DNA from 4 places in the Enterobacter cloacae complex sp. IR5418 genome. Region 3 is predicted to be linked to each of the others. Evidence: predicted binding sites of a transcription regulator. Region 3 holds the regulator's gene; each other region holds the start of a gene.
The links. The regulator PurR, encoded in region 3, represses purine synthesis genes. The targets are predictions, from matches to a motif close to CANGCAAACGTTTGCNTG.

Region 1 (7,075 bases), on a different contig from region 3:
CGACGGTAATGTTGTCATCTTTAACCTGGCCGATACGTTTCAGGGCGTCAACCGCACCTTCCAGCAGGCTATCGTTGATGAAGTTGTTGAAACGCGCGATGGTGATGGCGACGCGAGCGTCCGGGGTAGCTACAGCAGCTTCAATAATGTTCATACTCTTCCTTTACGGGTTCATTTGGCCCCGCAGGGGGGCGGATTTTATCATAATACTTTGCGCACTGCTTCCCTATTTCAGGAGCAATTACGCTGTCGTTAAATGGAGGCAGACATCCGGACCTACCGGACGGATCTCGCTGAATGAGAGTTGCGGCGCGTCGGCCAGTTTTTCAAGGCCGGGCAGCACAAACAGGCCGCGCGCGTCGTAACCTAATAGTTTAGGCGCAACGTAGACGAGAAGCTCATCCACCAGCCCCGCCTGGAGCAGCGCACCGGCGAGCGTCGGACCGGCTTCGACCCAGATGCTGTTGACCTGCTGTTTGCCGAGCAACATCATCAGCACCACTAAATCCAGATGTCCGTTATGCTCCGGCACCATAATGCTGCGTACGCCTTGCGGCCAGTCGCGCGTATCTTCTTTGGTGCGGGCAATCCAGGTTTCACCCGGCTGCTGCACGATACGGTGCTCTGGCGTCACGCGGTTCTGGCTATCAATAATAATGCGCAGCGGCTGACGCAGATTCTCCTGCGGATAAAGTGCCTGGGTATCGGCATTCAGCTCATCCCAGCGCACGGTCATGGCCGGATCGTCAGCCAGCACCGTTTCACTGCTGGTGAGAATAGCATGGCTTTGCGCGCGCAGACGTTGCACATCGCGCCTTGCCTGCGGCGAGGTGATCCACTGGCTTTCGCCGTTCGCCATCGCCGTGCGGCCATCCAGTGACGCGCCAAGCTTAAGCTGGATAAACGGGAAGCCGGTGCGCATGCGCTTCAGGAAGCCTTTGTTGATGGCTTCCGCATCCTGCATCATCAGGCCGTGACTGACGTCGATCCCCTCCTGTTGCAGACGATACAGCCCGCGGCCCGCCACCTGCGGGTTGGGATCCTGCATGGCGGCAACAACGCGCGAGACGCCCGCCGCAATCAACGCTTCACAGCACGGTGGCGTACGTCCGTGATGGCTGCATGGCTCCAGCGTTACGTAGGCCGTCGCGCCACGCGCTTTCTCACCCGCCATGCGCAGGGCATGCACTTCAGCATGCGGCTCGCCTGCGCGATAGTGAAAACCTTCCCCCACAATCTCGCCATCTTTAACAATGACGCACCCGACATTGGGGTTAGGGTGAGTGGTAAACCGACCGCGCTGCGCCAGCTTCATGGCGCGCGCCATGTACATCTCATCGTGCATGAGCTTAATCCTGTAAGCGGGCGATCTCTTCGCCAAACTCTTTGATGTCTTCGAAGCTGCGATAAACGGAGGCGAAGCGGATATAGGCGACTTTATCGAGCTTTTTCAGCTGTTCCATCACCAGATTGCCGATCATTTTGCTCGGCACTTCCCGCTCACCTAACCCCCGCAGATAAGATTTGATATGGTTTAACGCCATTTCGACGTCATCGGAGCTGACGGGCCGTTTTTCCAGCGCCTTGAGCATCCCGCTACGCAGTTTTTCTTCATTGAACGGTTCGCGCACATCGTTACTTTTTACCACGCGCGGCATTACCAGCTCTGCCACCTCAAAGGTGGTGAAACGCTCGTTGCACACCAGACACTGCCGACGACGGCGCACGGAAGACCCTTCGCCTACAAGACGCGAGTCGATGACTTTGGTATCCACAGCGGAGCAAAATGGGCAATGCATACGATGTCCCTGTTATCTGGTTAACTGATTTCTATTTTACCCTGAACTGGCCCGACAACAAAGGAAGAGCTTTTTGAGACAAAGGATCTATGCCTGGGGGCACTATCCTGTCTACCATTGCAGCAATCTGTGATTTCAAGGAATTAAACGCAATGACAAGACGTTACCTGAAAATAGTGCTGGTGGGGAGCCTGTTCACGCTCAGCGCCTGCGCACAGCAAAGTGAAGTCCGCGAGATGAAACAAAGCGTAAATACGCTGAACATGGCGATGGACAAACTTAACAAAGAAACCGTGAAGATCACCCAGCAGAACGCGCTTAATGCGAAATCCAGCAATGGCGTTTATTTACTGCCAGGCGCAAATACGCCCGCGCGCCTGAACAGCCAGATTGGTACGTTAAAGATGTCTCTGGTGAATGTTGCAGCGAATGCCGATGGTACTCGCGCAACATTACGCATTCAGGGTGAATCCAACGATCCGCTTCCCGCGTTCAGCGGCACCGTAGAGTGGGGCCAGATTCAGGGCACCACGGAGAACTACCAGGAAGTGAACGTGAAGAATCAGCTTTTCACCGCCCCTGCCAGCACGCTGGCGCCGAGCGATGTTGATATCCCGATCCAGCTGAGCGGACTCACGCCAGAACAGTTGGGCTTTATCCGCATTCACGACATTCAACCCGCCGCGCAATAACCCTCCCTTTTAGCGGAGTGAAATGTCACTCCGCTAACATTTACATTTCGTATGGATTGGCAACATAAATGATTGCCGCTACAATCCCGCCCGTCTAAAGTACGCAAACGTGAACGCAATCGATTACGTGTGTGAGCGATATGTGAAACAACACATATTTTTGTGAGCAAGGATTCCTATAATAGGCTCCGCAGAAACACGAAATATTTAGAAACGCAATTCGCGCATTTTTCACTCCCGGAAGGGAATTTCAATCAGTGGCATGATTATGAAAAAAACATTACTCGCAGCCGGTGCAGTTCTGGCACTGTCCTCCTCTTTCACTGTTAACGCAGCGGAAAACGACAAACCACAATACCTCTCCGACTGGTGGCACCAGAGCGTTAACGTGGTAGGCAGCTACCACACCCGTTTCGGACCACAGATCCGTAACGATACTTACCTCGAGTACGAAGCGTTCGCTAAAAAAGACTGGTTTGATTTCTACGGTTACATGGACGCACCGGTATTCTTCGGCGGTAACACCGATGCGAAAGGTATCTGGAACCACGGCTCCCCACTGTTCATGGAGATCGAACCGCGCTTCTCCATCGACAAACTGACCGGTACCAGCCTGGCGTTTGGTCCGTTCAAAGAGTGGTATTTCGCGAACAACTATATCTACGACATGGGCCGCAATAAGTCTGGTCGTCAGAGCACCTGGTATATGGGTCTGGGTACAGACATTGAGACTGGCCTGCCGATGAGCCTGTCCATGAACGTCTACGCAAAATACCAGTGGCAGAACTACGGCGCCGCGAACGAGAACGAGTGGGACGGCTACCGTTTCAAAGTGAAATACTTCGTGCCAATCACCCAGCTGTGGGGCGGCAACCTGAGCTATATCGGCTTCACCAACTTTGACTGGGGCTCAGACCTGGGCGATAACGACTTCCGTGACCTGAACGGTAAGAAAGCGCGCACCAATGATTCTATCGCGTCCAGCCACATCCTGGCGCTGAACTACGATCACTGGCACTACTCTGTTGTTGCGCGTTACTGGCACAACGGTGGTCAGTGGAACGACGACGCCAGCCTGAACTTCGGCAACGGCGACTTCAGCGTCCGTTCTACCGGTTGGGGTGGTTACCTGGTCGTGGGTTACAACTTCTAATCCAGCGTTGAGTGCCGGGTGGCGGCTTCGCCTTACCCGGCCTACAAAACCCGATAACGTCGCAAATTGTAGGCCGGGTAAGCGAAGCGCCACCCGGCGCATAAGCCAGCTCAGGCGCTGGCTTTTTACTGCTTCACCTTGCGCAAAAAATCCGCCAAAGATCTGTCCGCGCTTTCGCTAAAGCGTCTTTCCGTCAGCGTAATATGCAAACACCGGTCGAGACGGAAACAGCGGTAGTCATCGCGCCGCTCACACCATGCCGCCAGCAGCCAGTGCTCTCCCCAGAAGAACAGCCCCAGCGGCTGAACCTCACGCCAGGTTAACTGCCCGGCTTCATCCCGGTAGTGCAGCGCCAGCACACGCAGGGCAGAAATTGCCTGGTGGATCACGTCGAAACCACTACGGGAGTGTGGCTGAAGGGCAATATCCGGCGCGTAAATCCGCGTCTGTTCAGCTTTGCGGCGGCTCTCTTCTGGCAGGATCGCCAGCACTTTCTCCTGAGCCGACTCCAGTTCGCGCGACAGCGATTCCCCGCCCCAGGTTTTGAGCAGGCGAATCGCCACCATCAGCGCCTCGGACTCCTTGTTGGTCAGCATCAGCGGCGGTAAATCAAAACCCGACATCAGCCGATATCCGCTTCCCGCCTCGCCTTCCACCGGCACGCCGGAAAGCGACAGGTCGCGGATATCGCGGTACACCGTGCGCTCGGACACGCCAAGCCTTTCCGCCAGATGCGCTGCCGTTGTCAGACGCCTGCCCCGCAGGATCTGCACAATCTGGAACAAACGGTCAGCGCGTCGGGTCATCGGTTTACTCTCATACCGGTTGATGGAGGCCGACGCGATTACCTTCGCTGTCGGTAAACAGGGCTATAGTGCCAATGCCTTGCGGCAGTTCCAGCGGGCCAAACACACACTCGCCGCCCGCAGAGGCAATGCGATCGAGCGTAGCCGCCAGATTGTCAGTATGCAGGTAAATAATAGCGCCCTGCAAAGACGGTGTAATGCCGTCAAATTTTGCCAGCGCCCCGCCGGTATACGGATCCTCATGCGGGAAAACGGCCAGCTCCGCACAGTCCATCTTCTCGCGACGCAGCGCGAGCTGCATCACCGGCTCATAAAATTTAATGGCGCGATCCATATCCGAGACCGGAATTTCAAACCAGTTAATTACGCTTTTCATACATCCTCCTGCCTGTTGTTTGGGTTCAGAAGGAGTCTACGACAGGGCTCCTGACAGCATACTGTCAGGAGTGTTTGTCAGGAGCAGATAAAAAAAACCCCGGTCAACAGACCGGGATTTCAATAACGCGCTAAACGTCGGCTTACGGCAGAATGGACGGCTGATCCGCCCCTTCTTTTTCGACCTTCTGCTGGAGCAGGTGCTCGCGCTTCATGCCCAGTTTCAGTGCCAGCGCGGACGCGACGTAGATAGACGACGCCGTACCGATGGAGACACCAATCAGCATGGTCAGCGAGAAGCCTTCCAGCACCGGGCCACCGAACAGGAACAGCATCAGGATCACCATCAGGGTGGTACCGGAGGTGATCAACGTACGGTGCAGCGTCTGGGTCAACGACACGTTAAAGATTTCGTACGGCGTACCGCGACGGATCTTACGGAAGTTTTCACGAATACGGTCAGATACCACGATACTGTCGTTCAGTGAGTAACCGATAACGGACATCAGGGATGCCACGATGGTCAGGTCAATCTCAATGTGGAACAGAGACAGTATGCCCATGGTGATCACCACGTCGTGCGCCAGGGCGATAACCACACCGGCCGCCAGTCGCCACTCGAAGCGGAAACCGACGTACACCAGGATGGAGATCAGCGCCACCAGCAGCGCCATCGCACCGGTCTGCGCAAGGTCTGCACCGACGCTCGGGCCGACAAACTCAATACGCTTAACCGTTGCATCCTGGCTGGTCGTTTCGTTAATCACCTGAACGACCTTACTGCCCAGCTCCTGGCTGCCATTGGCATCGTGCACCGGCGGCATACGCACCATGATGTCGCGGCTGCTGCCAAAGTTCTGCAACAGCGGCTCTTCAAAGCCCGCTTTTTGCAGCGATTCACGCATCTGATCCATATCGACCGGTTTTTCCAGGGTAATTTCGATCACCGTACCTCCGGTGAAATCCAGACCCCAGTTAAAGCCTTTCACGCCCATAACGGCGATGGACAAGATCAGCAGTAACCCTGAAATGCCGAAGGCCCAGTAGTCCCAGCGCATAAAGTCCCAGACTTTACGGCCGTGGTTCAATTGTTCAACAGTATATTCCTGTGCCACAACGCACTCCTCAGATAGACAGCTTTTTGACGCGCTTGCCGCCGTACAGCAGGTTCACGATGGCACGGGTGCCGACAATAGCGGTAAACATCGACGTTGCGACACCGATACCGGTAGTAATCGCAAAGCCTTTGATCGCGCCAGTACCCACTGCATACAGGATAAGAACCTTAATCAGTGTTGTTACGTTCGCATCGAAGATGGAGCTGAACGCCCCTTTGTAGCCTTCTTCAATCGCCTGCTGTACAGAGCGACCGTTGCTCAGTTCTTCTTTGATACGTTCGTTTATCAGTACGTTGGCGTCGACCGCCACCGCAAGGGTTAGAACGATACCCGCGATACCTGGCATGGTTAGCGTCGCCCCCGGCAGCAGGGACATAATGCCGATGATCAGCACCAGGTTGGCAATCAGCGCGGAGGTCGCAATCAGACCGAACTTCTTATAGAAGAAGATCATGAAGATGATGGACACCGCCAGACCAGCCAGACACGCTTCCAGACCCTGTTTGATGTTCTGCATACCCAGGGTTGGACCGATGGTACGTTCTTCAACAATCTGGATTGGCGCAATCAACGCACCGGCACGCAGCAGCAGAGAGAGCTGACGCGCTTCGTTCGGGTTGCTGATACCGGTAATACGGAAGCTGTTACCCAGACGAGACTGGATGTTGGCGATGTTAATCACCTCTTCCTCTTTCACCAGTACCGCACGGCCATTGGCGTCTTTCTTACCGCTGTCTTTGTACTCCACGAACAGGGTCGCCATCGGTTTACCGATGTTGTCCTTGGTGAAGTTAGACATGATGTTGCCACCTGCGCTATCCAGCGAGATGTTAACCTGCGGCTGGTTGTACTCATCCTGGCTTGAAGTGGAGTCGGTGATATGGTCACCGGTCAGGATCACGCGTTTGTACAGCACAACCGGCTGGCCTTCGCGGGTCTGTTTCACTTCGGAATCGCCCGGCACACGGCCTGAGGCCGCAGCAGCCTGATCGACGTTGGAGTTAACCAGACGGAACTCCAGGGTCGCCGTCGCGCCCAGAATCTCTTTCGCACGGGCGGTGTCCTGGATACCTGGCAGTTCGACCACGATACGGTCAGCACCCTGACGCTGTACCAGTGGCTCCGCCACGCC
Region 2 (7,075 bases), on a different contig from region 3:
CGGTCGGTGAAACAGGCTCTTCTGCCGCCAGAGCCTGAAGAATACGGAAATTACGCTCCAGTTCCCCATGACGGCTACTGTAGACGACGGCGTCGATGCGATGTTTGCGCAGCATCATCAGGCCAAGGTCAACGGCCAGCTTACTGCCTGAATTCAGGCGGCGGGCGGTCATCATCGGCAGATGGGTCAGTTTCGCCAGCGGTGCCGCGGGATCGATGGCGTCAGACCGGCGTGACCATGCCTGCCATTCGTCGGCATCGCTGAGTCCTGGCGCTCTTGCCTGCCAGTCGATAAGGGTAAGTGTAAATTTCATCTACGCGCGTCCGCGATAAACCTGTTTCTGTGACTTTTTCTTCGCCAGCGCGATTTGCTGCGCACATCGTACAATGTTGTCGTCGCGCTGGCGAATAAACGTCACTTTTGACCGTTTTCACCCGGTTATCCCGGCAAACGGCTTTTTGGCCGACCCGGCCCCAGCAGAATGGCGAGTTTACTGCCTCCTTTGGTGGTTTCCATCCAGATTTTACAGACGCTGGTGAGCGGCACGGAGAGCAGCATGCCCACGGGTCCCAGCAGCCATCCCCAGATCAGTAACGATAAAAACACCACCATCGTCGACATGCCAAGACGGTGGCCCATCATGCGCGGTTCGAGAATATTACCCAGCACCATATGCACGACGAGGAACAGCGCCCCTACCAGCATGCACTCATAAAAACCGTTAAACAGAAACGCCTGGATCATCGGCGGAACCGCAGAAAGCACCGCGCCGATATTGGGCACGTAGTTCAGTAAAAACGCCAGCACGCCCCACATCAGCGCGAACTGCACGTCCAGCAGTACCAGCCCCAGCCAGACGATCACGCCGGTCCAGAGGCTTAACAGGGTTTTCAGCGCCAGGTATTTAGAGACACCCTTCAGCGCGCGGTGCAAACCGGCAATGTGGATCTGCGGATTGTTCAGGGCAAAACGCAGTTTATACGGCACGTGGCGTACTTCGAACAGCATAAACACCACCGTCATTACCAGCAGCAGAATGCTGGCCATCGCCCCGGAAAGCCCGGTCATCAGGGTGGTGGCGTAGGTCATGACTTTCTCGGAATCCATTCGGCGCAGCATCCGTTCCGGTGAAATATGCAGATTCACGAACGGCAACATGCGCTGGAGATCGACCAGCTTACGCGTCAGCTCTTTATTGTACTGCGGCAGCATGGTGGAAAATTCGCTCAGCGAGGCGGCGAGCACGCCGAACAGCGCCGTCAGAACAACCAGCATCACCATCACCACAATGGTAATGGCAACCGGGCGGCTGATGCCCCGGCGTAAAAACCATGTCACCAGCGGGTTGAGCACAATGGCGAAAAACAGTGCCAGCAGAAGCTGAACAATGATATCCGCCGCCGCGTGGATACCCGCCAGGATAACCACCAGGCAGGCAAGTTTTAATAAAATATGAAGTCCGGCTTTATCGGGCGGGCTGGCAGTCATAAGAATTCCTTTTTCCGGGGGGCGTGTTAATTGTAGTGCGCCGGATGGGCTTCGTCTGGAGTGTTAGTCTGAAAGTCGTGGCAAAAAAATGGCCCCCGACGCAAGCGCCGGAGGCCACGGTAGCCTGGTGAACGATTACTGGATCACGAGGGTGTTAATGATGTTTTCAGCGGCGGTCTGCGCTTTCTGCTGATTATCTGCCGGCAGGGTGATCTGCATGGTCAGCAATTTATTATCGACTTTGCCGAGCACAACGGAGGAGTACGCGGTCTGGCCTTTGGCAGAGATGATGCTGTCCAGCTGTTGCAGCGTGTGGCCTTTCAGTTCAACAGACTTGTTGGTGACCACCTGAAGCTGCGGGTCGCGGCTGCGCTGCTGATCTTCCAGACGTTTAGCCAGCACGCCCAGATCTTCGCTGGTATCGTCACCGACAATCACAATCACCGCTTTTTGGCCGGTGGCATCGGAATAGACGTGCATGTTGTTCGCCTGGGTGCCCAGCTTACCGCTCTGGTCGGTCATGTCTGCGGGCAGAGAGAAACTGAGTTTGCCATCCATCAGGCTTACCGGCTGACCGGTGGCGTTGCTTTCTGCTGACGCGCCCTGAGCAGGCGTTTTGGTGTCGCTGTTATCACAGGCTGCAAGGCCAACAACCAGCAGGCCAATCCCGACATATTTAACCAGATTGCGCATTGACTTCTTCCTTTCGATAAACGGCCATAACGGCTCATTCGTTCATCTTATCACAACTGATAAAGCGAACCCTTAACCTGCCTGCAATGCGGAGATTTCAGATTTATCTGCCAGCCTTTTCAGCAGCATATTCAACAGCACACCGTACATCGGCAGGAAGAAAACCAGGCTGATAAGCACCTTAAAGGCGTAGTCCACCAGAGCAATTTCCATCCAGTGTTCTGCCATGAAGGCGTCCGGGCTGCGCCAGAAGGCGATGAAGAAGAAGGCCAGCGTATCGCTCACGTTACCGAACAGCGTGGATGCCGTCGGTGCCATCCACCAGCGATGATTCTGACGCAGGCGGTTAAAGACGTGAACGTCGAGGATCTGCCCCAGGGCATAGGCCATAAAGCTGGCGGCGGCAATACGCGCGACGAAGAGGTTGAAATGCATCAGCGCGTCGAAGCCCTGCCAGCTGCCCATGTAAAACAGCGAGGAGATAGCGTAGGAGACAAACAGTGCCGGGATCATCACCGCAAAAATAATCCGCCGCGCCAGCGGTGCGCCAAAGATGCGCACGGTTAAATCCGTCGCGAGGAAAATAAACGGGAAACTGAACGCGCCCCAGGTGGTATGGAAACCAAAAATGGAGATGGGGAGCTGTACCAGATAGTTACTGGAGATGATCACCAGCAGATGAAATAGCGAAAGCCAGAACAACGCCTTGACGCGCTGCGATTGTGTAAAGGAGTTCATATTGTACCTTTTTGATTAATATTTGGGGTGAGGGAACCCAATAAAGCCGCCGCATGATACTGCTTTGGCGACACTTTGCAATGGCTAATTTTCACGCAATCGTTAACCTGGTTTGCATTGGCGATAGCGGGGCGTAAACTACAGCCGTTTTTACCTGAACGAGAAGAAAATGACCGACCTGTTTTCCAGCCCAGACCACACGCTTGATGCTCAGGGCCTCCGTTGCCCGGAGCCGGTAATGATGGTGCGTAAAACCGTCCGTAACATGCAGAGCGGCGAAACGCTGCTGATCGTCGCAGATGATCCGGCCACCACCCGCGATATTCCCGGTTTTTGCACCTTTATGGAACATGAACTGGTGGCGCAGCAAACCGAAACCCTGCCGTACCGGTATTTGATTCGTAAGGGGTAAGTGTGGCCTGACGCCCTCATCCCGACCCTCTCCTACGGGGCTGAGGGTTCCCCACTAAATAATGCCTGCACAGACGGCCCCCTCTCCCTTGAGGGAGAGGGCTGGGGTGAGGGGGAACATACGGCTCTGGTGGTCATTCCGTTCACTTTATGTTCCTTGCTACTCTGTCACGACATGAGCGGTGAACGTGCCAGGGTGGCTCAGTCGCCACCACCCTGGCGACCCGGGCTTCCGGCGGTAAATCGCCGCTTCGCGGTGCCTTCGGCTTATTCCTTCCGGCTTATCGGGGACGGGCGGAGGTAACATCCCTGTAAAGCCCGCCCTCTCGGCGCATCCCTGCGCCTCGCCCCGGCCTACAGGAAACGCCTCAGCGATTTACAGCCGGACCGAGGCATCGCTGAAAGCCCTTAGTTATTCTGAGGCAACGTTATAGCTTTTGTTTTTAAATTACTGGGGTACTCTCTCCCACGAGGAGAGGGAGAAACCTTTCTAAACCATCGTTTCAAAATTTCGCGCTTTTTGTGAGGCGCTTCACCCTCTCTTTTCCAGCCGTAGTCTATTTTTTAAACGTCAAAAACTAAAACACCGTTTTAACGCTTATCTCACTACCCTGGAGTTGACTCAATGAAAACGACCCTCAAGCCGTTACTGGCCGCTCTGTGCCTGTCTGCTTTTGCCTGCACCGTCTCCGCGCAAACCATTAAAGCCGCCGATGTGCATCCTGAAGGCTACCCGAACGTGGTGGCGGTTCAGCACATGGGTGAAAAACTCAAACAACAAACCGATGGCAAGCTGGAGATTAAGGTCTTCCCCGGCGGCGTGCTGGGGGATGAAAAGCAGATGATTGAGCAGGCGCAGATGGGGGCGATTGATATGATCCGCGTCTCTATGGCGCCGGTAGCTGCCATCCTGCCGGATATCGAAGTGTTTACGCTGCCCTACGTGTTCCGCGATGAAGACCACATGCACAAGGTAATCGACGGGGATATTGGCAAGCAGATCGGCGACAAACTCACCGCGAACCCAAAATCCCGCCTGGTCTTCCTCGGCTGGATGGATTCCGGCACCCGCAACCTGATCACCAAAGAGCCTGTCCTGAAGCCGGACGATCTGAAAGGGAAGAAAATTCGCGTGCAGGGTAGCCCGGTGGCACTGGCCACGCTGAAAGCGATGGGGGCCAACGCGATCGCGATGGGCGTCAGCGAGGTGTACAGCGGCATGCAGACCGGCGTGATCGACGGTGCGGAGAACAACCCGCCAACCTTTATCGCCCATAACTACATGCCGGTCGCCAAAAACTACACGCTGAGCGGCCACTTCATCACCCCGGAAATGCTGCTCTACTCCAAAGTGAAGTGGGACAAACTGAGCGCTGACGAACAGCAAAAGATCCTGACGCTGGCCCGCGAAGCGCAGATCGAGCAGCGCAAGCTGTGGAACGACTATAACGCCCAGGCGCTGGCCAAAATGAAGGCCGGTGGCGTGCAGTTCCACGATATCGATAAAGCGGTGTTTATCAAGGCGACAGAGCCGGTGCGCGCGCAGTATGGCGATAAGCATCAGGATCTGATGAAAGCCATCGCTGACGTTCAGTAAGCCGGAGTACGTATGTCCGAACTCTACCTGAAGTGGATGGACCGTCTGTACCTGCTCGCCATGGCGGTGGCGGGTCTCTCGCTGCTGGTGATGACGATTGTGATCCCCATCGGCATCTTCTCTCGCTACGTGCTCAATCGCGGCGAATCCTGGCCGGAACCGATCGCCATTATCTGCATGGTGACGTTTACCTTCATCGGCGCGGCGGTCAGTTACCGCGCCGGGTCGCATATTGCGGTCAACATGCTCACCGACCGTCTGCCCGCATCGCTGCAAACCCTGTGCGCGCGGGTGGTGGATCTGCTGATGCTGCTGATTTCTGGCCTGATGTGCTGGTACAGCTACTGGCTGTGCGTCGAACTCTGGGAACAGCCGGTGGCGGAGTTTCCGCTCCTGACCTCCGGCGAAAGCTATCTGCCGCTGCCTGTCGGGTCGGCCATTCTGATCCTGTTTGTGCTTGAACGCCTGCTGTTTGGCTCACAGGAAAACCGTCCGGTCGTGCTGATCGGCAATCACACTTAAGGGGTGAACAATGGATGCTTTTGTTTTGTTATTCACCCTCGCCATTTTGCTGGCGCTGGGGATGCCGGTGGCCTTCGCCGTGGGCTTAAGCGCCGTGGCGGGTGCGCTGTGGATTGACCTCCCGCTGGAAGCACTGATGATCCAGATCACCAGCGGGGTCAATAAATTTACCCTGCTGGCGATCCCGTTCTTCATTCTTGCCGGGGCGATCATGGCGGAAGGGGGGATTGCCCGACGGCTGGTCAATTTCGCGTACATTTTTGTGGGCTTCATTCGTGGTGGGCTGTCGCTGGTGAACATTGTCGCCTCGACGTTCTTCGGCGCGATTTCCGGTTCGTCGGTGGCGGATACGGCGTCCATCGGCAGCGTGATGATCCCGGAGATGGAGAAGAAGGGCTATCCGCGCGAATACGCGGCGGCGGTCACAGCGAGCGGGTCGGTGCAGGCGATTTTAATCCCACCCAGCCACAACTCGGTGATTTACTCGCTGGCGGCAGGGGGCACAGTCTCCATCGCCACGCTGTTTATTGCGGGCGTGCTGCCGGGCCTGCTGCTGGGTATGGGGTTGATGGCCCTCTGCCTGTGCTTCGCCCGCAAGCGCGGTTATCCGAAGGGAGATAAAATCCCTTTCAGGCAGGCGCTGAAAATTGTGCTGGATGCCCTGTGGGGGCTAATGACGGTGGTGATTATCCTCGGCGGGATCTTGTCCGGGATATTTACCGCCACTGAATCTGCCGCCGTGGCCTGCCTGTGGGCGTTCTTCGTCACCATGTTCATCTACCGCGACTACAAATGGAATGAACTGCCGAAGCTGATGTGCCGCACGGTGAAAACCGTCACCATCGTGATGATTTTGATTGGCTTTGCGGCGGCGTTTGGCGCAGTGATGACCTACATGCAGTTGCCAATGCGCATTACCGAATTCTTCACCTCGCTGTCCGATAACAAATACGTGATCCTGATGTACCTCAACATCATGCTGCTGCTGATTGGCACGCTGATGGACATGGCGCCGATCATTCTGATCCTGACCCCGGTGCTGCTGCCGGTGACCAATGCGCTGGGGATCGACCCGGTGCATTTTGGGATGATCATGATGGTTAACCTGGGGATTGGGTTGATCACGCCGCCGGTCGGGTCGGTGCTGTTCGTGGCGAGCGCGGTGAGTAAGCAGAAGATCGAGCACGTTGTGCGCGCGATGCTGCCGTTTTACGGCATATTGCTGGTGATATTGGGGATGATTACCTATATTCCGGCGATTTCATTATGGTTGCCGGGGGTGTTAGGGATGCAGTGACGCCGTTTTATGCCGGGTGGCGGCTACGCCTTACCCGGCCTACGGTTACGGTTCGGAGATGTTGTAGGCCCGGTAAGGCGTAGCCGCCACCGGGCGTTTTTACCGACGGCGCAACAACCGCAGCGCGTTCGCCGTCACCAGCACCGTCGCCCCGGTATCCGCCAGCACCGCCAGCCACAGGCCGGTCATGCCAAGCAGCGTGGTGACCAGGAAAATCCCCTTCAGGCCCAGCGCAATCCCGATGTTCTGGCGAATGTTGGCCCGCGTCGCCCGCGCGAGATCTATCATCTGCGCCAGCCCGGTCAGACGGTTGTGCGTCAGCGCTGCAT
Region 3 (7,075 bases):
CCAACCAGCGGCATAATGGTGGCGAAAATGCGGTTAGTGCGCGAGGCCGGATAATAATCGGTCACCAGCGCCTGCCAGGTGACCGCTGCGGCACAGACGCCGACCGCCTGAATAAAGCGCAGCGCCAGTAGCCAGGCGGCATCGCGGACCCACAGCATACCCAGACAGCCTACGGCAAAAATCGCCAGCCCCAGCAACAGGACAGGTTTACGGCCAAAACGATCCGAGAGCGGCCCCCACAGCAATTGCGCAAAAGCAAAGCCGGCAAGGAACAAGCTTAAACTGGCGCTGATGGCGGCGGCAGGGGTTTGCAAATCTTCCTGCATCGCGGCGAACGCGGGCAGATACATATCGGTCGCCAAAAAGCCCAGCACGCTTAAGCCGCCGAGCCAGACTAAAAATCCTTTCCTGGGTTGCACTGTTTATTCTCCTGAGGAGGCAGGTGTACGTTGGCGCAGAGTGTAGGGAGTGCAAAGCGGCTTGTGAAACGCTAATATTTGGCGGGTCCATTCAAAAATTTTGCAGGCAAAAGATGTGGTCAGATTATTCCCTTGAAGTGGTCGATGCCGTGGCGCGTAACGGCAGCTTCACCGGTGCCGCCCAGGAGCTGCATCGCGTTCCTTCGGCTATCAGCTATACGGTGCGTCAGCTTGAAGCATGGCTGGCGGTCCCGCTGTTTGAGCGGCGTCATCGCGATGTAGAACTCACGCCTGCCGGAGCGTGGTTTTTGAAAGAAGGGCGGTCTGTTATCAAAAAAATGCAGATCACCCGCGAGCAGTGTCAGCAGATCGCCAACGGCTGGCGCGGGCATCTCTCAATCGCGGTAGATAATATCGTTAAGCCGGAACGGACCCGGCAGATGATCGTCGATTTTTATCGTCATTTTTCCGACGTCGAACTGCGTGTATCGCAGGAAGTGTTCAACGGCGTCTGGGACGCGCTGGCGGACGGCAGGGCAGAGATGGCGATTGGTGCAACCCAGGCGATCCCGGTTGGTGGGCGCTACGCGTTTCGCGACATGGGCATGCTGAGCTGGACCTGCGTAGTCGCGCGCGATCACCCGCTGGCGGCGCTGGAAGGGCCGTTGAGCGATGACACCTTGCGCAACTGGCCTTCGCTGGTGCTGGAAGATACTTCCCGTTCGCTGCCCAAGCGCATTACCTGGCTGCTGGATAATCAGCGCCGCGTGGTCGCGCCGGACTGGGAGTCGTCAGCCACCTGTCTGAGCGCGGGGCTGTGTGTTGGCATGGTGCCGGTGCATTTTGCGCGTCCGCGCATCGACGCGGGGGAGTGGGTGGCGCTGACGCTGGAAAATCCCTTCCCGGATGCTGCGTGCTGTCTGACGTGGCAGCAAAACGACGTCTCACCCGCCATGGCCTGGCTGCTGGATTATCTGGGTGACAGCGAAACGCTGAACCGGGAGTGGTTACGGGGGCCAGCATAGCTGACCCCGTAAAAGGATTAACGACGGTAGTCGCGGAACGGACCGTCCGCAACGGAACGGCGTTCAATCAGGCGCGGATGGACTTCAATGGACTGGGACTGTTCACGCTTGTTGACGATCCTGTCCATCAGCATATTGAAGGCCGTTTCACCCAGCGAATCTTTTGGCTGGTGAATGGTGGTCAGCGCCGGGGTAAAGAAGCGGGCGTTGCGCACGTTGTCATAGCCAATCACCGAGATGTCCTGCGGGACGCGCAGGCCGAGTTCATCTGCCGCGCAGAGCGCGCCCATCGCCATGATGTCGCCGCCGCAGAACACCGCGGTAGGGCGATGTGGCTGGGAGACGATCTGCTGCATGGCGCGATAGCCCGACTCCGGCTCAAAGTCGCCCTGAACAATCCAGTTTTCCGGTACGGTGATCAGCGCCTCTTCCATCGCTTTCATGAAACCGGCCAGACGGCCAGCACCGGTGTTACGCTCCAGCGGCCCCGGGATCACGCCAATCTCACGGTGACCACGCTCTACCAGGTAACGCCCCGCCATGTAACCGCCTTCAAAGGCGTTATCAATCACGGAGTCGGTGAAGTCTGCGCGGGCTTCGCCCCAGTCCATCACCACCATTGGAATGTGGCGATACTCTTCCAGCATGGAAAGGACCGACTCCGGGTATTCAGAGCACATGACCAGCAGACCGTCCACGCGCTTTTGCGCCATCATCGACAGGTAAGCGCGCTGTTTTTCAATGTTGTTCCACGCGTTGCCCAGAATCAGGGTATAGCCTTTCTGGAAGCAGTTTTTTTCTACGGCTTCGATGATTTCAGCAAAGTAGGCCGCTTCACTGCTGGTGGCCAGCAGGCCAATCGATTTGGTGTGATTAACCTTCAGGCTACGGGCGACCGCACTCGGCGAGTAGTGCAGTTCTTTGATTGCCGCCCAGACGGCATTACGTGTTTCTTCAGCGACAAAACGCGTTTTGTTAATAACATGTGATACGGTTGTAGTGGAAACGTTTGCGCGTTTTGCTACGTCTTTAATTGTTGCCATTAAATGTCACTCCAGACCATATCCTAAGCTCCTGAAAAATATGAAGGTAAACGTTTGCCTTCTCTCACCCTTATTACGCAAACATGAGTTGCGACACGCCGGGAAAACGACACAGGACGTCAGGAGGGGGTCAGTGGCCGGTACGCTAATAAATTTAGCGTGGAATTTTGTCCTATCTTGATGAAAAGGGGAAGAGGTAAAGTGGATATCCGTTTAAATCCTGGAAGATTTTTGACCTGAACTGTGTAAAAATGAGCAAGCTCACTTTTCGTAGGGTGAATAAAAGGAGAAAAATTGATGAGTACCGATCTGAAGTTTTCGCTGTTTACCACCATTGTTGTTCTTGCTCTTATCGTCGCCGGTGGATTAACGGCTGCGCTGCACTGATTTACACAGGGGGAGACGCTTCTCCCTCTCTTTCTGCAACTGTTCCTTCTCCGGCAAAAATCTTTTGCCAAAATGTTAACTTCTCATTTTTTGTGATTGATGTCATGCTTTTGACTTCTTAGTTCTGTGTCGTGTCAGGACACGGCATCCGGAGTTCATTCATGAAAATCAATTTTCCCCTGCTGGCCCTGGCGATTGGCGCTTTTGGGATTGGCACCACTGAATTTTCCCCAATGGGGTTACTGCCTGTTATCGCCCGGGGGGTGGACGTCTCTATCCCTGCGGCCGGTATGTTAATCAGCGCCTACGCGATCGGCGTGATGGTGGGCGCGCCGCTGATGACGCTGCTGCTTTCGCACCGTGCGCGCCGCAATGCGCTGATTTTCCTGATGGCAATTTTTACTCTCGGAAATGTGCTTTCCGCAATTTCGCCGGATTACACCACGCTGATGCTTTCCCGTATTCTGACCAGCCTCAACCATGGCGCCTTCTTCGGACTGGGCTCGGTTGTTGCTGCCAGCGTGGTGCCAAAACATAAGCAGGCCAGTGCGGTCGCCACCATGTTTATGGGCCTGACGATCGCTAATATCGGCGGCGTTCCGGCAGCCACCTGGCTGGGAGAAGCCATCGGCTGGCGTATGTCTTTCCTCGCCACCGCGGTGCTGGGCGTGGTCGCCATGGTCGCGCTGTTCTTCTCTTTGCCAAAGGGGAGTGCCGGAGAACGTCCGGAAGTGCGTAAGGAGCTGGCGGTGCTGATGCGTCCCCAGGTGCTCTCCGCGCTGCTCACCACGGTGCTGGGGGCGGGGGCGATGTTCACCCTTTATACCTATATCTCCCCGGTGCTGCACGATATTACCCACGCAACGCCACTCTATGTTACCGCGATGCTGGTGCTGATTGGCGTCGGTTTTTCGATTGGCAACTATCTCGGCGGGAAATTTGCCGACCGCTCCGTCAGCGGGACGTTGAAAGGCTTCTTAACCCTGCTGATTGTCATCATGGTCGCTATTCCGTGGCTGGCGCGTAACGAAGTGGGCGCTGCGATTGCCATGGTGGTGTGGGGCGCCGCAACCTTTGCCGTCGTGCCACCGTTGCAGATGCGCGTGATGCGCGTCGCGCACGAAGCGCCGGGGCTTTCTTCGTCCGTTAATATCGGCGCGTTTAACCTGGGCAATGCGCTGGGGGCCGCAGCGGGCGGGGCGGTGATCTCCGGTGGTTTGGGTTACAGCTTCGTGCCGGTGATGGGGGCAATCATTGCCGCACTCGGACTGCTGCTGGTGATGATGTCTGGTCGTAAACAGCCTGAAGCGGTGTGTACGGCGGAATAAACAAAAACGCAGAAGGGCTGCCCCTTCTGCGTGTCTCTTACGCGGCGAAGTTCTTCGCAACAAATTCCCAGTTTACCAGTGCCCAGAAGTGTTCCAGGTAGTTCGGGCGCGCATTACGGTAATCAATGTAATAGGCGTGTTCCCATACGTCCACGGTCATCAGCGGCGTTGCGCGGGTGGTCAGAGGGGTACCCGCATTCGAGGTGGATACGATAGCCAGTTTGCCATCGGCTTCTTTTACCAGCCAGGTCCAGCCGGAGCCAAAGTTTTTAACGGCGGCGTCTGTAAACTTCGCTTTGAAATCCGCGAAGCTGCCGAACGCGGCGTTAATCGCTGCGGCCAGATCACCGGTAGGTTCCCCGCCTGCATTCGGTGCCAGGCAGTGCCAGTAGAAGGTGTGGTTCCACACCTGAGCGGCATTGTTGAATACGCCACCGTCTGAACTGCGCACGATCTCTTCCAGCGTTTTGCCTTCGAAATCGGTACCTTTGATCAGATTATTCAGGTTGGTGACATAGGTCTGGTGATGCTTGCCGTAATGGTACTCCAGGGTTTCCGCAGAAATATGCGGGGCCAGGGCGTCTTTTGCATACGGTAGTGCAGGTAATTCGAACGACATTGCTTCTCTCCTTATAGTTTTATACGTTGCCAATAACCCTACAGACAACAAGGACAGAATAGCAAATTGAAAGGGTATGCAAAAGAGGAACTTACCCTGCCACGGAGGCGGCAGGGCAGGGATTAGCGGATGGTTTTTGGCGTCATTACGCGGCGCGCACCCACATAGTGGCGCACCCAGTAATCTTCGCTGAGGGAGGTGATCTGAATGTCCTGGCCGCTGCGCGGTGACTGGATAAATTTACCGTTACCCACATATACCCCAACGTGATCGGCCGTGCCGCGACCCTGGGTGCGGAAGAACACCAGATCGCCATTTTGCAGTTCGCCACGGTTTACAGGCGCAGCGTCGCGCAGATGGTACATCTCATTGGCGGTGCGCGGAATGCGGAACTTCACCAGATCTTTATAGGCATAATAGACCAGCCCACTACAGTCGAAACCAGTGCGGGGAGAGGTGCCACCCCAGCGATACGGTTTACCAATTTGCCCCATCAGTTTATTCATCGCCGTTTTTTGCGCTTTCTGCATGCGCGCTTTATGCACGTCAGCCAGCTTCGTCACTTTAGCGCATTTCGTTTTATGGCCTTTGCGAACGGTGCATTTTTCGTTAACCAGGCTGGCGGTTTTGCGGGTGGTTTTGTGCGTGCCGGAACGGAGAGTTTTACTTTTGCTGGAGGCGGTCTTTTTGGTCTGAGCGGTTGTTTTTTTCTTAACTGTCTTACTGGTGGTTTTTTTCTTACGTTCTGTGCTTTTTGCCAGATGCGTTTTTTGTACGGCAGAATGCCGCGCCTGTTCAGAGGCGTTCGCCGCTGGCGTCAATGAGAGTGTGGTAAACAGTAAAGCACAGAGCGTCATCGAGATTTTAGTTATCCGCGCCACTGGGCAGTCCCCTGATAAGTGCAGGCCACAATGCATACCCGCGTAAGATTTACAAAACCTGTCGATTCTAATCCATAAAATCAGAAGAAGTTAATAGCATTTTTCATTCAAAACGCGTGTTTCGTTAGCAAGTGCAAAAAAATTCACCGTTGTGAAGCACTCCTGGTCGCTCCTTAAGCAAAACCGCGCCGCGTCTGGCGATAAACGTCATTAGCAATGCAACTTTATGCAATAAACGATAAAATCATTAGACGTGACAAAAATGTTATTTTCCGATGTCGGCCTGACCCGCTACAATGTCAGACTGATGCCGTAACAGAAGTTAAAGGAAGCAAGACATGAGCACCACTATTGAAAAAATTCAGCGCCAGATCGCTGAAAACCCGATTCTCCTGTACATGAAAGGTTCTCCGAAGCTGCCAAGCTGCGGCTTCTCCGCGCAAGCGGTTCAGGCGCTGTCCGCCTGTGGTGAGCGTTTTGCTTACGTTGATATCCTGCAAAACCCGGACATTCGCGCTGAGCTGCCAAAATACGCCAACTGGCCGACCTTCCCGCAGCTGTGGGTTGATGGGGAACTGGTTGGCGGATGCGACATCCTGATTGAAATGTATCAGCGCGGCGAACTGCAACAGCTGATCAAAGAGACTGCGGCGAAATATAAATCTGAAGAGCCGGACGCAGAGTAAGTTTTCTGCGGATATAAAAAAGCGACCACAGTATGTTGGTCGCTTTTTTTTGTCCTGTAGGGCTGTCGCTTACCCGGTCTACGACTGAAGATCGGCCTCGTCGCCCATCGGCAGCGGCCAGCCGCCCAGACGCTTCCAGCGGTTGACGATCTCGCAGAACAGCTCCGCCGTACGCTCGGTGTCGTATAACGCCGAATGCGCCTGGGTACCGTCAAACGCAATACCCGCCGTGATACAGGCTTTAGACAGCACGGTTTGCCCCAGCGCCAGGCCGCTTAGTGCGGCGGTGTCGAACGTCACAAACGGATGGAATGGATTACGCTTCAGCGAGGCGCGCTCGGCGGCGGCCATGGTGAAGCTGTGATCAAACGTAGCGTTGTGGGCCACCATGATGGCGCGGCTACAGTCATTTTCTTTCATACCTTTGCGCACCATTTTGAAAATGGCATGCAGCGCCTCGTATTCACTTACCGCTCCGCGCAGCGGGTTTGTCGGATCGATACCGTTAAAGGCCAGCGCCTCTGGCTGTAAGTTTGCCCCTTCGAAGGGTTCAACGTGGAAATGCAGCGTGGTGTCCGGTACAAGCCAGCCCTGTTCATCCATCTTCAGCGTGATGGCGGCAATCTCAAGCAGCGCATCGGTTTTAGCGTTAAATCCGGCTGTTTCTACATCAATGACAACGGGATA
Region 4 (7,075 bases), on a different contig from region 3:
GTGCTGAAGGCGCTGGATGAATCCGGCTATGTCTATAACCAGACGGCAGCCAATTTACGTAACCGCCGCAGTAACCAGGTCGGGCTGCTTTTGCACGATATTACCAACCCTTTTTACAGCGAGATGACGGCAGGGCTAAGTCATGAAATGGAGCGCCATGAGCTGCTGCTTTTTCTGGCGAACAGCGAGGAATCGGCAGAGCGACAGCAAAAATTTGTTGATTCACTGATGCGGAATAACGTTAGTGGTATGGTGCTGTGCGCGGCCCGGGAAACGCCCCAGGCCTTTTTTGAGGGGCTGAAGCGGCGCAATATTCCGGCGATCATGGTTGTGCGCCCGCTGAACGATCCAGATTTTGATTTTGTCGGAACGGATAACTTCTTAGGCACGCAGATGGCGACGGAGCATCTGCTCAGAATGGGCCATCGGCACATTGCGTTCATCGGGGGGAGCCAGAATTCGGGCTCCCGGGCACAGCGTATTGGCGGCTTTACCAGCAAGCTGCTTGAGTACGGCGTGACGCCGAATCCTGCCTGGATCAGAACCTCACACGCCAGCCAAAGCGACGGTGCGCGCGTGGCGGAGGCGTTACTCCTTGAGCATCCACACATCAGCGCGGCGATTTGCTATCAGGATGTCGTGGCGCTGGGAGTGATGCAAAGCTTACGCAAGATGGGCCGTGAGCCGGGACGCGATTTTGCGCTGGTCGGTTTTGATGATATTACCGAAGCGGCTCTGGTGCAGCCCGCATTGACCACCGTATCAGTGGCGGCGAAAGAGATTGGTCGTAAGGCGGGGGAGTTACTGTACAGCCGGATACAGGGCAATGATGAACCCGCCAAACGTATCATCCTGCCGCCTGCGCTGGTCGTGCGGGAATCATGCGGTTTTCGCTGACGATCATGTCTTTCACTGATATCTCTCCCTGTTTATCATTAATTTCTAATTATCGGCGTTTTCTGTGGCGGCCTCAGCGAAGGCTGGTTAATCTGAAAACGATTTACATCATTTTAACGTAAGAGAATAACTATGCATGATGCACAGATCCGCGTCGCTATTGCGGGCGCGGGTGGACGTATGGGCCGTCAGCTGATTCAGGCGGCACTACAGATGGATGGCGTAGCGCTTGGCGCGGCGCTGGAGCGTGATGGTTCATCGCTTTTGGGAGCCGATGCAGGCGAGTTGGCGGGCGCAGGTCAGACGGGCGTTACCGTGCAGAGCAGCCTTGAGGCCGTGAAAGACGACTTTGACGTGTTCATCGATTTTACCCGGCCTGAAGGTACGCTGGCTCACCTGGCGTTTTGCCGTCAGTACGGTAAAGGGATGGTAATTGGCACCACTGGTTTTGACGAGGCCGGTAAGCAAGCCATTCAGGATGCGTCCACGGAGATTGCGATTGTCTTTGCGGCAAACTTTAGCGTGGGCGTTAACGTCATGCTGAAACTGCTGGAGAAGGCGGCGAAGGTGATGGGCGACTATACCGACATTGAAATTGTCGAAGCACATCATCGCCACAAAGTCGATGCGCCGTCAGGCACGGCGCTGGCGATGGGCGAAGCGATTGCATATGCAATGGATAAAGATTTGAAAGACATCGCGGTCTATTCTCGCGAAGGTCACACTGGCGAGCGTGTTCCTGGCACCATTGGGTTTGCTACGGTTCGCGCGGGAGATATCGTCGGCGAACATACCGCCATGTTCGCTGATATTGGCGAAAGAGTCGAAATCACGCATAAAGCATCCAGCCGCATGACGTTTGCAAACGGAGCGGTACGCTCCGCTCTGTGGCTAAAAGGTAAGTCTAACGGTCTTTTTGATATGCGAGATGTCCTGAATCTCAACGATTTGTAAGTGTTATTACCCATCGTGATGTGGTTATTGCAGTCGTAAACACTTGATTGCATAGGGCAATATTTTATTGCCCTTTTATTTTATCCGTTAGCAATACTTATCGCCTTAAAGTACTTAAAAATGACATTATTCCTTCCGTTTTGTGTTGCTGAATTGTAAATTTTGACCGTTTGGTCCACTTTTTATTCCCGTTCGACGTTCATTTCTATTAAACTGCGCACGCAAGCGGTTTCAACGGTGATTTAGATGATCTTTTTGCCGCTTAATTCGAAATCCAGCCGCCAGGCTTGCAAAAGAATAAACAAAATATCCGTTTTAAGTTGACTTTTACCGGGCAAATCCCCAGAATGCCGCCGTTTGCCAAAAATCCGCTGGCAACACATTTGCATTGATCCATGACATGGTTATGAATTAATATGCAAATAAAGTGAGTGAATATTCTCTGGAGGGTGTTTTGATTAAGTCAGCGCTATTGGTTCTGGAAGACGGAACCCAGTTTATCGGTCGGGCCATAGGGGCAACGGGTTCGGCGGTTGGGGAAGTCGTTTTCAATACTTCAATGACCGGTTATCAAGAAATCCTCACTGATCCTTCCTATTCTCGCCAAATCGTTACTCTTACTTATCCTCATATCGGCAATGTCGGCACCAATGCGGCTGACGAAGAATCCTCTCAGGTACATGCGCAAGGCCTGGTCATTCGCGACCTGCCGCTGATTGCCAGCAACTTCCGCAACACCGAAGACCTCTCTTCTTACCTGAAGCGCCATAACATTGTGGCGATTGCCGATATCGATACGCGTAAGCTGACGCGTCTGCTGCGCGAGAAAGGGGCACAAAACGGCTGCATCATCGCAGGGGATAACCTTGATGCAACGCTGGCGCTGGAAAAAGCGAAAGCCTTCCCGGGCCTGAACGGTATGGACCTGGCGAAGGAAGTGACCACCGCCGAAGCCTACAGCTGGACGCAGGGAAGCTGGACGCTGGAAGGCGACCTGCCGGAAGCGAAACCAGAGAGCGAGCTGCCATTCCACGTGGTGGCCTACGATTTTGGCGCCAAACGCAACATCCTGCGTATGCTGGTTGACCGCGGCTGCCGCCTGACGGTTGTTCCGGCACAAACGTCTGCGGAAGATGTTCTGAAAATGAATCCAGACGGTATCTTCCTTTCTAACGGTCCGGGCGACCCGGCGCCGTGCGATTACGCTATCGACGCCATCAAGTCCTTCCTCGAAACCGATATCCCGGTATTCGGTATCTGTCTCGGCCATCAGCTGCTGGCGCTGGCGAGCGGGGCGAACACCGTCAAGATGAAGTTCGGCCACCACGGTGGTAACCACCCGGTGAAAGACATCGATAACAACACGGTGATGATCACCGCGCAGAACCACGGTTTCGCTGTGGATGAAGCGACAATGCCAGCTAACCTGCGCGTGACGCACAAATCACTGTTCGATGGCACCTTGCAGGGTATCCATCGCACCGATAAGCCTGCGTTCAGCTTCCAGGGCCACCCTGAAGCCAGCCCTGGCCCACATGATGCCGCGCCGCTGTTCGATCACTTCATCGAACTTATCGAGCAATACCGTAAGACCGCTAAATAATCAGGAGCTGAGAAAACCATGCCAAAACGTACAGACATAAAAAGCATCCTGATCCTTGGCGCTGGCCCGATTGTCATCGGCCAGGCCTGTGAATTTGACTATTCCGGCGCGCAGGCATGTAAAGCCCTGCGTGAAGAGGGTTACCGCGTCATCCTGGTCAACTCAAACCCGGCAACCATCATGACCGACCCGGAAATGGCTGATGCGACCTACATCGAGCCGATTCACTGGGAAGTGGTACGCAAAATTATCGAGAAAGAGCGCCCGGACGCGGTCCTGCCGACCATGGGCGGCCAGACGGCGCTGAACTGTGCGCTGGAGCTGGAGCGTCAGGGCGTGCTGGAAGAGTTCGGCGTGACCATGATTGGTGCCACCGCCGACGCGATTGATAAAGCAGAGGACCGTCGTCGCTTCGACGTGGCAATGAAAAAAATCGGCCTTGATACCGCACGTTCCGGTATTGCGCACAATATGGAAGAAGCGCTGGCCGTCGCGGCTGACGTGGGCTATCCGTGCATCATCCGTCCTTCCTTCACCATGGGCGGCACCGGCGGCGGCATCGCTTACAACCGCGAAGAGTTTGAAGAAATTTGCGAGCGTGGCCTGGATCTCTCCCCAACCAAAGAGCTGCTGATTGATGAATCGCTGATTGGCTGGAAAGAGTACGAGATGGAAGTGGTGCGTGATAAGAACGACAACTGCATCATCGTCTGCTCTATCGAAAACTTCGATGCGATGGGGATCCACACCGGCGACTCCATCACCGTTGCGCCAGCTCAGACGCTGACCGACAAAGAGTATCAAATCATGCGTAACGCCTCGATGGCGGTACTGCGTGAAATCGGCGTGGAAACCGGCGGCTCTAACGTGCAGTTCTCGGTGAACCCGAAAACCGGTCGTCTGATTGTTATCGAAATGAACCCGCGCGTGTCCCGCTCCTCCGCGCTGGCCTCCAAAGCCACCGGCTTCCCGATTGCGAAAGTGGCGGCGAAACTGGCGGTGGGTTACACCCTTGACGAGCTGATGAACGACATCACCGGTGGCCGCACGCCAGCGTCCTTCGAACCGTCCATCGACTACGTTGTGACCAAAATTCCACGCTTCAACTTCGAAAAATTCGCTGGCGCCAACGACCGCCTGACGACCCAGATGAAATCTGTTGGTGAAGTCATGGCGATTGGCCGCACGCAGCAGGAATCCCTGCAAAAAGCGCTGCGCGGCCTGGAAGTGGGCGCGACCGGGTTTGACCCGAAAGTGAGCCTGGACGACCCGGAAGCACTGACCAAAATCCGCCGCGAGCTGAAAGACGCGGGCGCAGAGCGTATCTGGTACATCGCCGATGCCTTCCGCGCGGGCCTGTCCGTCGATGGCGTATTTAATCTGACTAACATCGACCGCTGGTTCCTGGTGCAAATTGAAGAACTGGTGCGCCTGGAAGAGAAAGTGGCGGAGCTGGGCATCAACGGCCTGGACGCAGACTTCCTGCGCATGCTGAAGCGTAAAGGCTTTGCCGATGCGCGTCTGGCTAAGCTGGCGGGCGTGCGCGAAGCGGAAATCCGCAAGCTGCGCGACCAGTATGACCTGCACCCGGTTTACAAGCGCGTCGACACCTGTGCGGCAGAGTTTTCTACCGACACCGCGTACATGTACTCCACCTATGAAGACGAGTGCGAAGCGAACCCGTCCGTCGACCGCGACATGATTATGGTGCTGGGCGGTGGTCCAAACCGTATCGGCCAGGGCATCGAGTTCGACTACTGCTGCGTACACGCCTCGCTGGCGCTGCGCGAAGACGGTTACGAGACTATCATGGTCAACTGTAACCCGGAAACGGTTTCTACCGACTACGACACCTCCGACCGCCTCTACTTCGAGCCGGTTACCCTGGAAGACGTGCTGGAAATAGTGCGCATCGAGAAGCCAAAAGGCGTGATCGTGCAGTACGGCGGCCAGACTCCGCTGAAGCTGGCGCGCGCGCTGGAAGCCGCAGGCGTGCCGGTCATCGGCACCAGCCCGGATGCGATTGACCGTGCGGAAGACCGCGAGCGTTTCCAGCAGGCGGTTGACCGTCTCAAGCTGAAACAGCCAGCGAACGCCACCGTGACCGCGATTGAAATGGCCGTAGAGAAAGCGAAAGAGATTGGCTACCCGCTGGTGGTGCGTCCATCTTACGTCCTGGGTGGCCGCGCGATGGAAATCGTCTACGACGAAGCCGACCTGCGTCGCTACTTCCAGACAGCGGTGAGCGTTTCCAACGATGCGCCAGTGCTGCTCGACCGCTTCCTCGACGACGCGGTTGAAGTGGACGTGGACGCCATCTGCGACGGCGAAATGGTGCTGATTGGCGGCATCATGGAGCACATCGAGCAGGCGGGCGTGCACTCCGGTGACTCCGCCTGTTCTCTGCCAGCGTACACCCTGAGCCAGGAGATTCAGGACGTGATGCGCCAGCAGGTGCAGAAGCTGGCCTTTGAGTTGCAGGTTCGTGGCCTGATGAACGTTCAGTTCGCGGTAAAAGACAACGAAGTCTATCTGATTGAAGTCAACCCGCGTGCAGCGCGTACCGTACCGTTCGTCTCAAAAGCGACCGGTATTCCGCTGGCGAAAGTGGCGGCGCGCGTGATGGCAGGCCAGACGCTGGCTCAGCAGGGCGTGACCAAAGAAATCATCCCGCCGTACTACTCGGTGAAAGAGGTGGTGCTGCCGTTCAACAAATTCCCGGGCGTTGACCCGCTGTTAGGGCCAGAGATGCGCTCTACCGGGGAAGTGATGGGCGTGGGCCGTACCTTCGCAGAAGCGTTTGCGAAAGCACAGCTGGGCAGTAACTCCACCATGAAGAAATCGGGTCGTGCGCTGCTCTCCGTTCGCGAAGGCGATAAAGAGCGCGTCGTTGACCTGGCCGCCAAGCTGCTGAAGCAGGGCTTCGAGCTGGACGCCACTCACGGTACGGCGATTGTGCTGGGTGAAGCGGGCATTAATCCGCGTCTGGTGAACAAAGTGCATGAAGGTCGTCCGCACATTCAGGACCGTATCAAGAATGGCGAGTACACCTACATCATTAACACCACCGCAGGTCGCCAGGCGATTGAAGACTCCAAGCTGATTCGCCGCAGCGCGCTCCAGTACAAAGTGCATTACGACACCACCCTGAACGGCGGTTTCGCGACAGCCATGGCGCTGAATGCGGATGCCACTGAGAAGGTGATTTCGGTGCAGGAAATGCACGCTCAGATTAGTAAGTAATCTGCACAGGCCCGGCAAGCGTTAGCGCCGCCGGGCAAATGGCGGGTGGCGCTTCGCTTACCCGCCCTGTGATTTTCTTTATCCATCTTAAGAACCTTCTGGTTTTTCATCCGCTTTCAGTCAGTTAGCCTAAAATAGTCAGGTCGATAACGAAAATTCAACTGAGAGCAGGGGAAAACACCATGCAAAATAAACTACTGATCGCTTCCGTTCTGGCTGCCACTGCAATGTTCACCGTGGCGGGCTGTTCGTCTAATCAGGCCGTAAAAACCACCGATGGCAAAACCATCGTGACTGACGGGAAACCGCAGGTGGATGACGATACCGGTCTGGTATCCTATAAAAACGCCGAAACCGGACAAACCGAGCAGATTAACC

Region 1: ACOTX7_RS01940 (nucleoside-specific channel-forming protein Tsx) is a predicted target of PurR. The motif match lies at 2,604-2,621, and genes of this name have one in related genera.
Region 2: tusA (sulfurtransferase TusA) is a predicted target of PurR. The motif match lies at 3,012-3,029, and genes of this name have one in related genera.
Region 4: carA (glutamine-hydrolyzing carbamoyl-phosphate synthase small subunit) is a predicted target of PurR. The motif match lies at 2,070-2,087, and genes of this name have one in related genera.

The regions. Positions count from the first base shown of each region.
Region 1 is NZ_JBMKHS010000002.1:50,811-57,885, reverse strand. Features, by position in the region: gene ribE (6,7-dimethyl-8-ribityllumazine synthase) at 1-154, opposite strand, end outside; gene ribD (bifunctional diaminohydroxyphosphoribosylaminopyrimidine deaminase/5-amino-6-(5-phosphoribosylamino)uracil reductase RibD) at 242-1,345, opposite strand; gene nrdR (transcriptional regulator NrdR) at 1,350-1,799, opposite strand; gene ACOTX7_RS01945 (DUF3251 domain-containing protein) at 1,952-2,491, shown strand; gene ACOTX7_RS01940 (nucleoside-specific channel-forming protein Tsx) at 2,760-3,644, shown strand; gene ACOTX7_RS01935 (helix-turn-helix transcriptional regulator) at 3,770-4,450, opposite strand; gene ACOTX7_RS01930 (VOC family protein) at 4,461-4,826, opposite strand; gene secF (protein translocase subunit SecF) at 4,969-5,940, opposite strand; gene secD (protein translocase subunit SecD) at 5,951-7,075, opposite strand, start outside.
Region 2 is NZ_JBMKHS010000006.1:63,770-70,844, forward strand. Features, by position in the region: gene ACOTX7_RS07005 (beta-ketoacyl synthase chain length factor) at 1-313, opposite strand, end outside; gene ACOTX7_RS07010 (AI-2E family transporter) at 439-1,488, opposite strand; gene ACOTX7_RS07015 (DcrB family lipoprotein) at 1,624-2,181, opposite strand; gene ACOTX7_RS07020 (7-cyano-7-deazaguanine/7-aminomethyl-7-deazaguanine transporter) at 2,254-2,919, opposite strand; gene tusA (sulfurtransferase TusA) at 3,089-3,331, shown strand; gene ACOTX7_RS07030 (TRAP transporter substrate-binding protein) at 3,956-4,927, shown strand; gene ACOTX7_RS07035 (TRAP transporter small permease) at 4,940-5,449, shown strand; gene ACOTX7_RS07040 (TRAP transporter large permease) at 5,460-6,746, shown strand; gene zntA (Zn(II)/Cd(II)/Pb(II) translocating P-type ATPase ZntA) at 6,846-7,075, opposite strand, start outside.
Region 3 is NZ_JBMKHS010000047.1:10,010-17,084, reverse strand. Features, by position in the region: gene punC (purine nucleoside transporter PunC) at 1-419, opposite strand, end outside; gene punR (DNA-binding transcriptional activator PunR) at 533-1,444, shown strand; gene purR (HTH-type transcriptional repressor PurR) at 1,462-2,487, opposite strand; gene ACOTX7_RS21980 (YnhF family membrane protein) at 2,785-2,874, shown strand; gene ACOTX7_RS21975 (MFS transporter) at 3,036-4,202, shown strand; gene sodB (superoxide dismutase [Fe]) at 4,240-4,821, opposite strand; gene ACOTX7_RS21965 (C40 family peptidase) at 4,944-5,702, opposite strand; gene grxD (monothiol glutaredoxin 4) at 6,041-6,388, shown strand; gene rnt (ribonuclease T) at 6,467-7,075, opposite strand, start outside.
Region 4 is NZ_JBMKHS010000003.1:103,424-110,498, forward strand. Features, by position in the region: gene ACOTX7_RS03830 (LacI family DNA-binding transcriptional regulator) at 1-897, shown strand, start outside; gene dapB (4-hydroxy-tetrahydrodipicolinate reductase) at 1,030-1,851, shown strand; gene carA (glutamine-hydrolyzing carbamoyl-phosphate synthase small subunit) at 2,306-3,454, shown strand; gene carB (carbamoyl-phosphate synthase large subunit) at 3,473-6,697, shown strand; gene ACOTX7_RS03850 (YgdI/YgdR family lipoprotein) at 6,880-7,075, shown strand, end outside.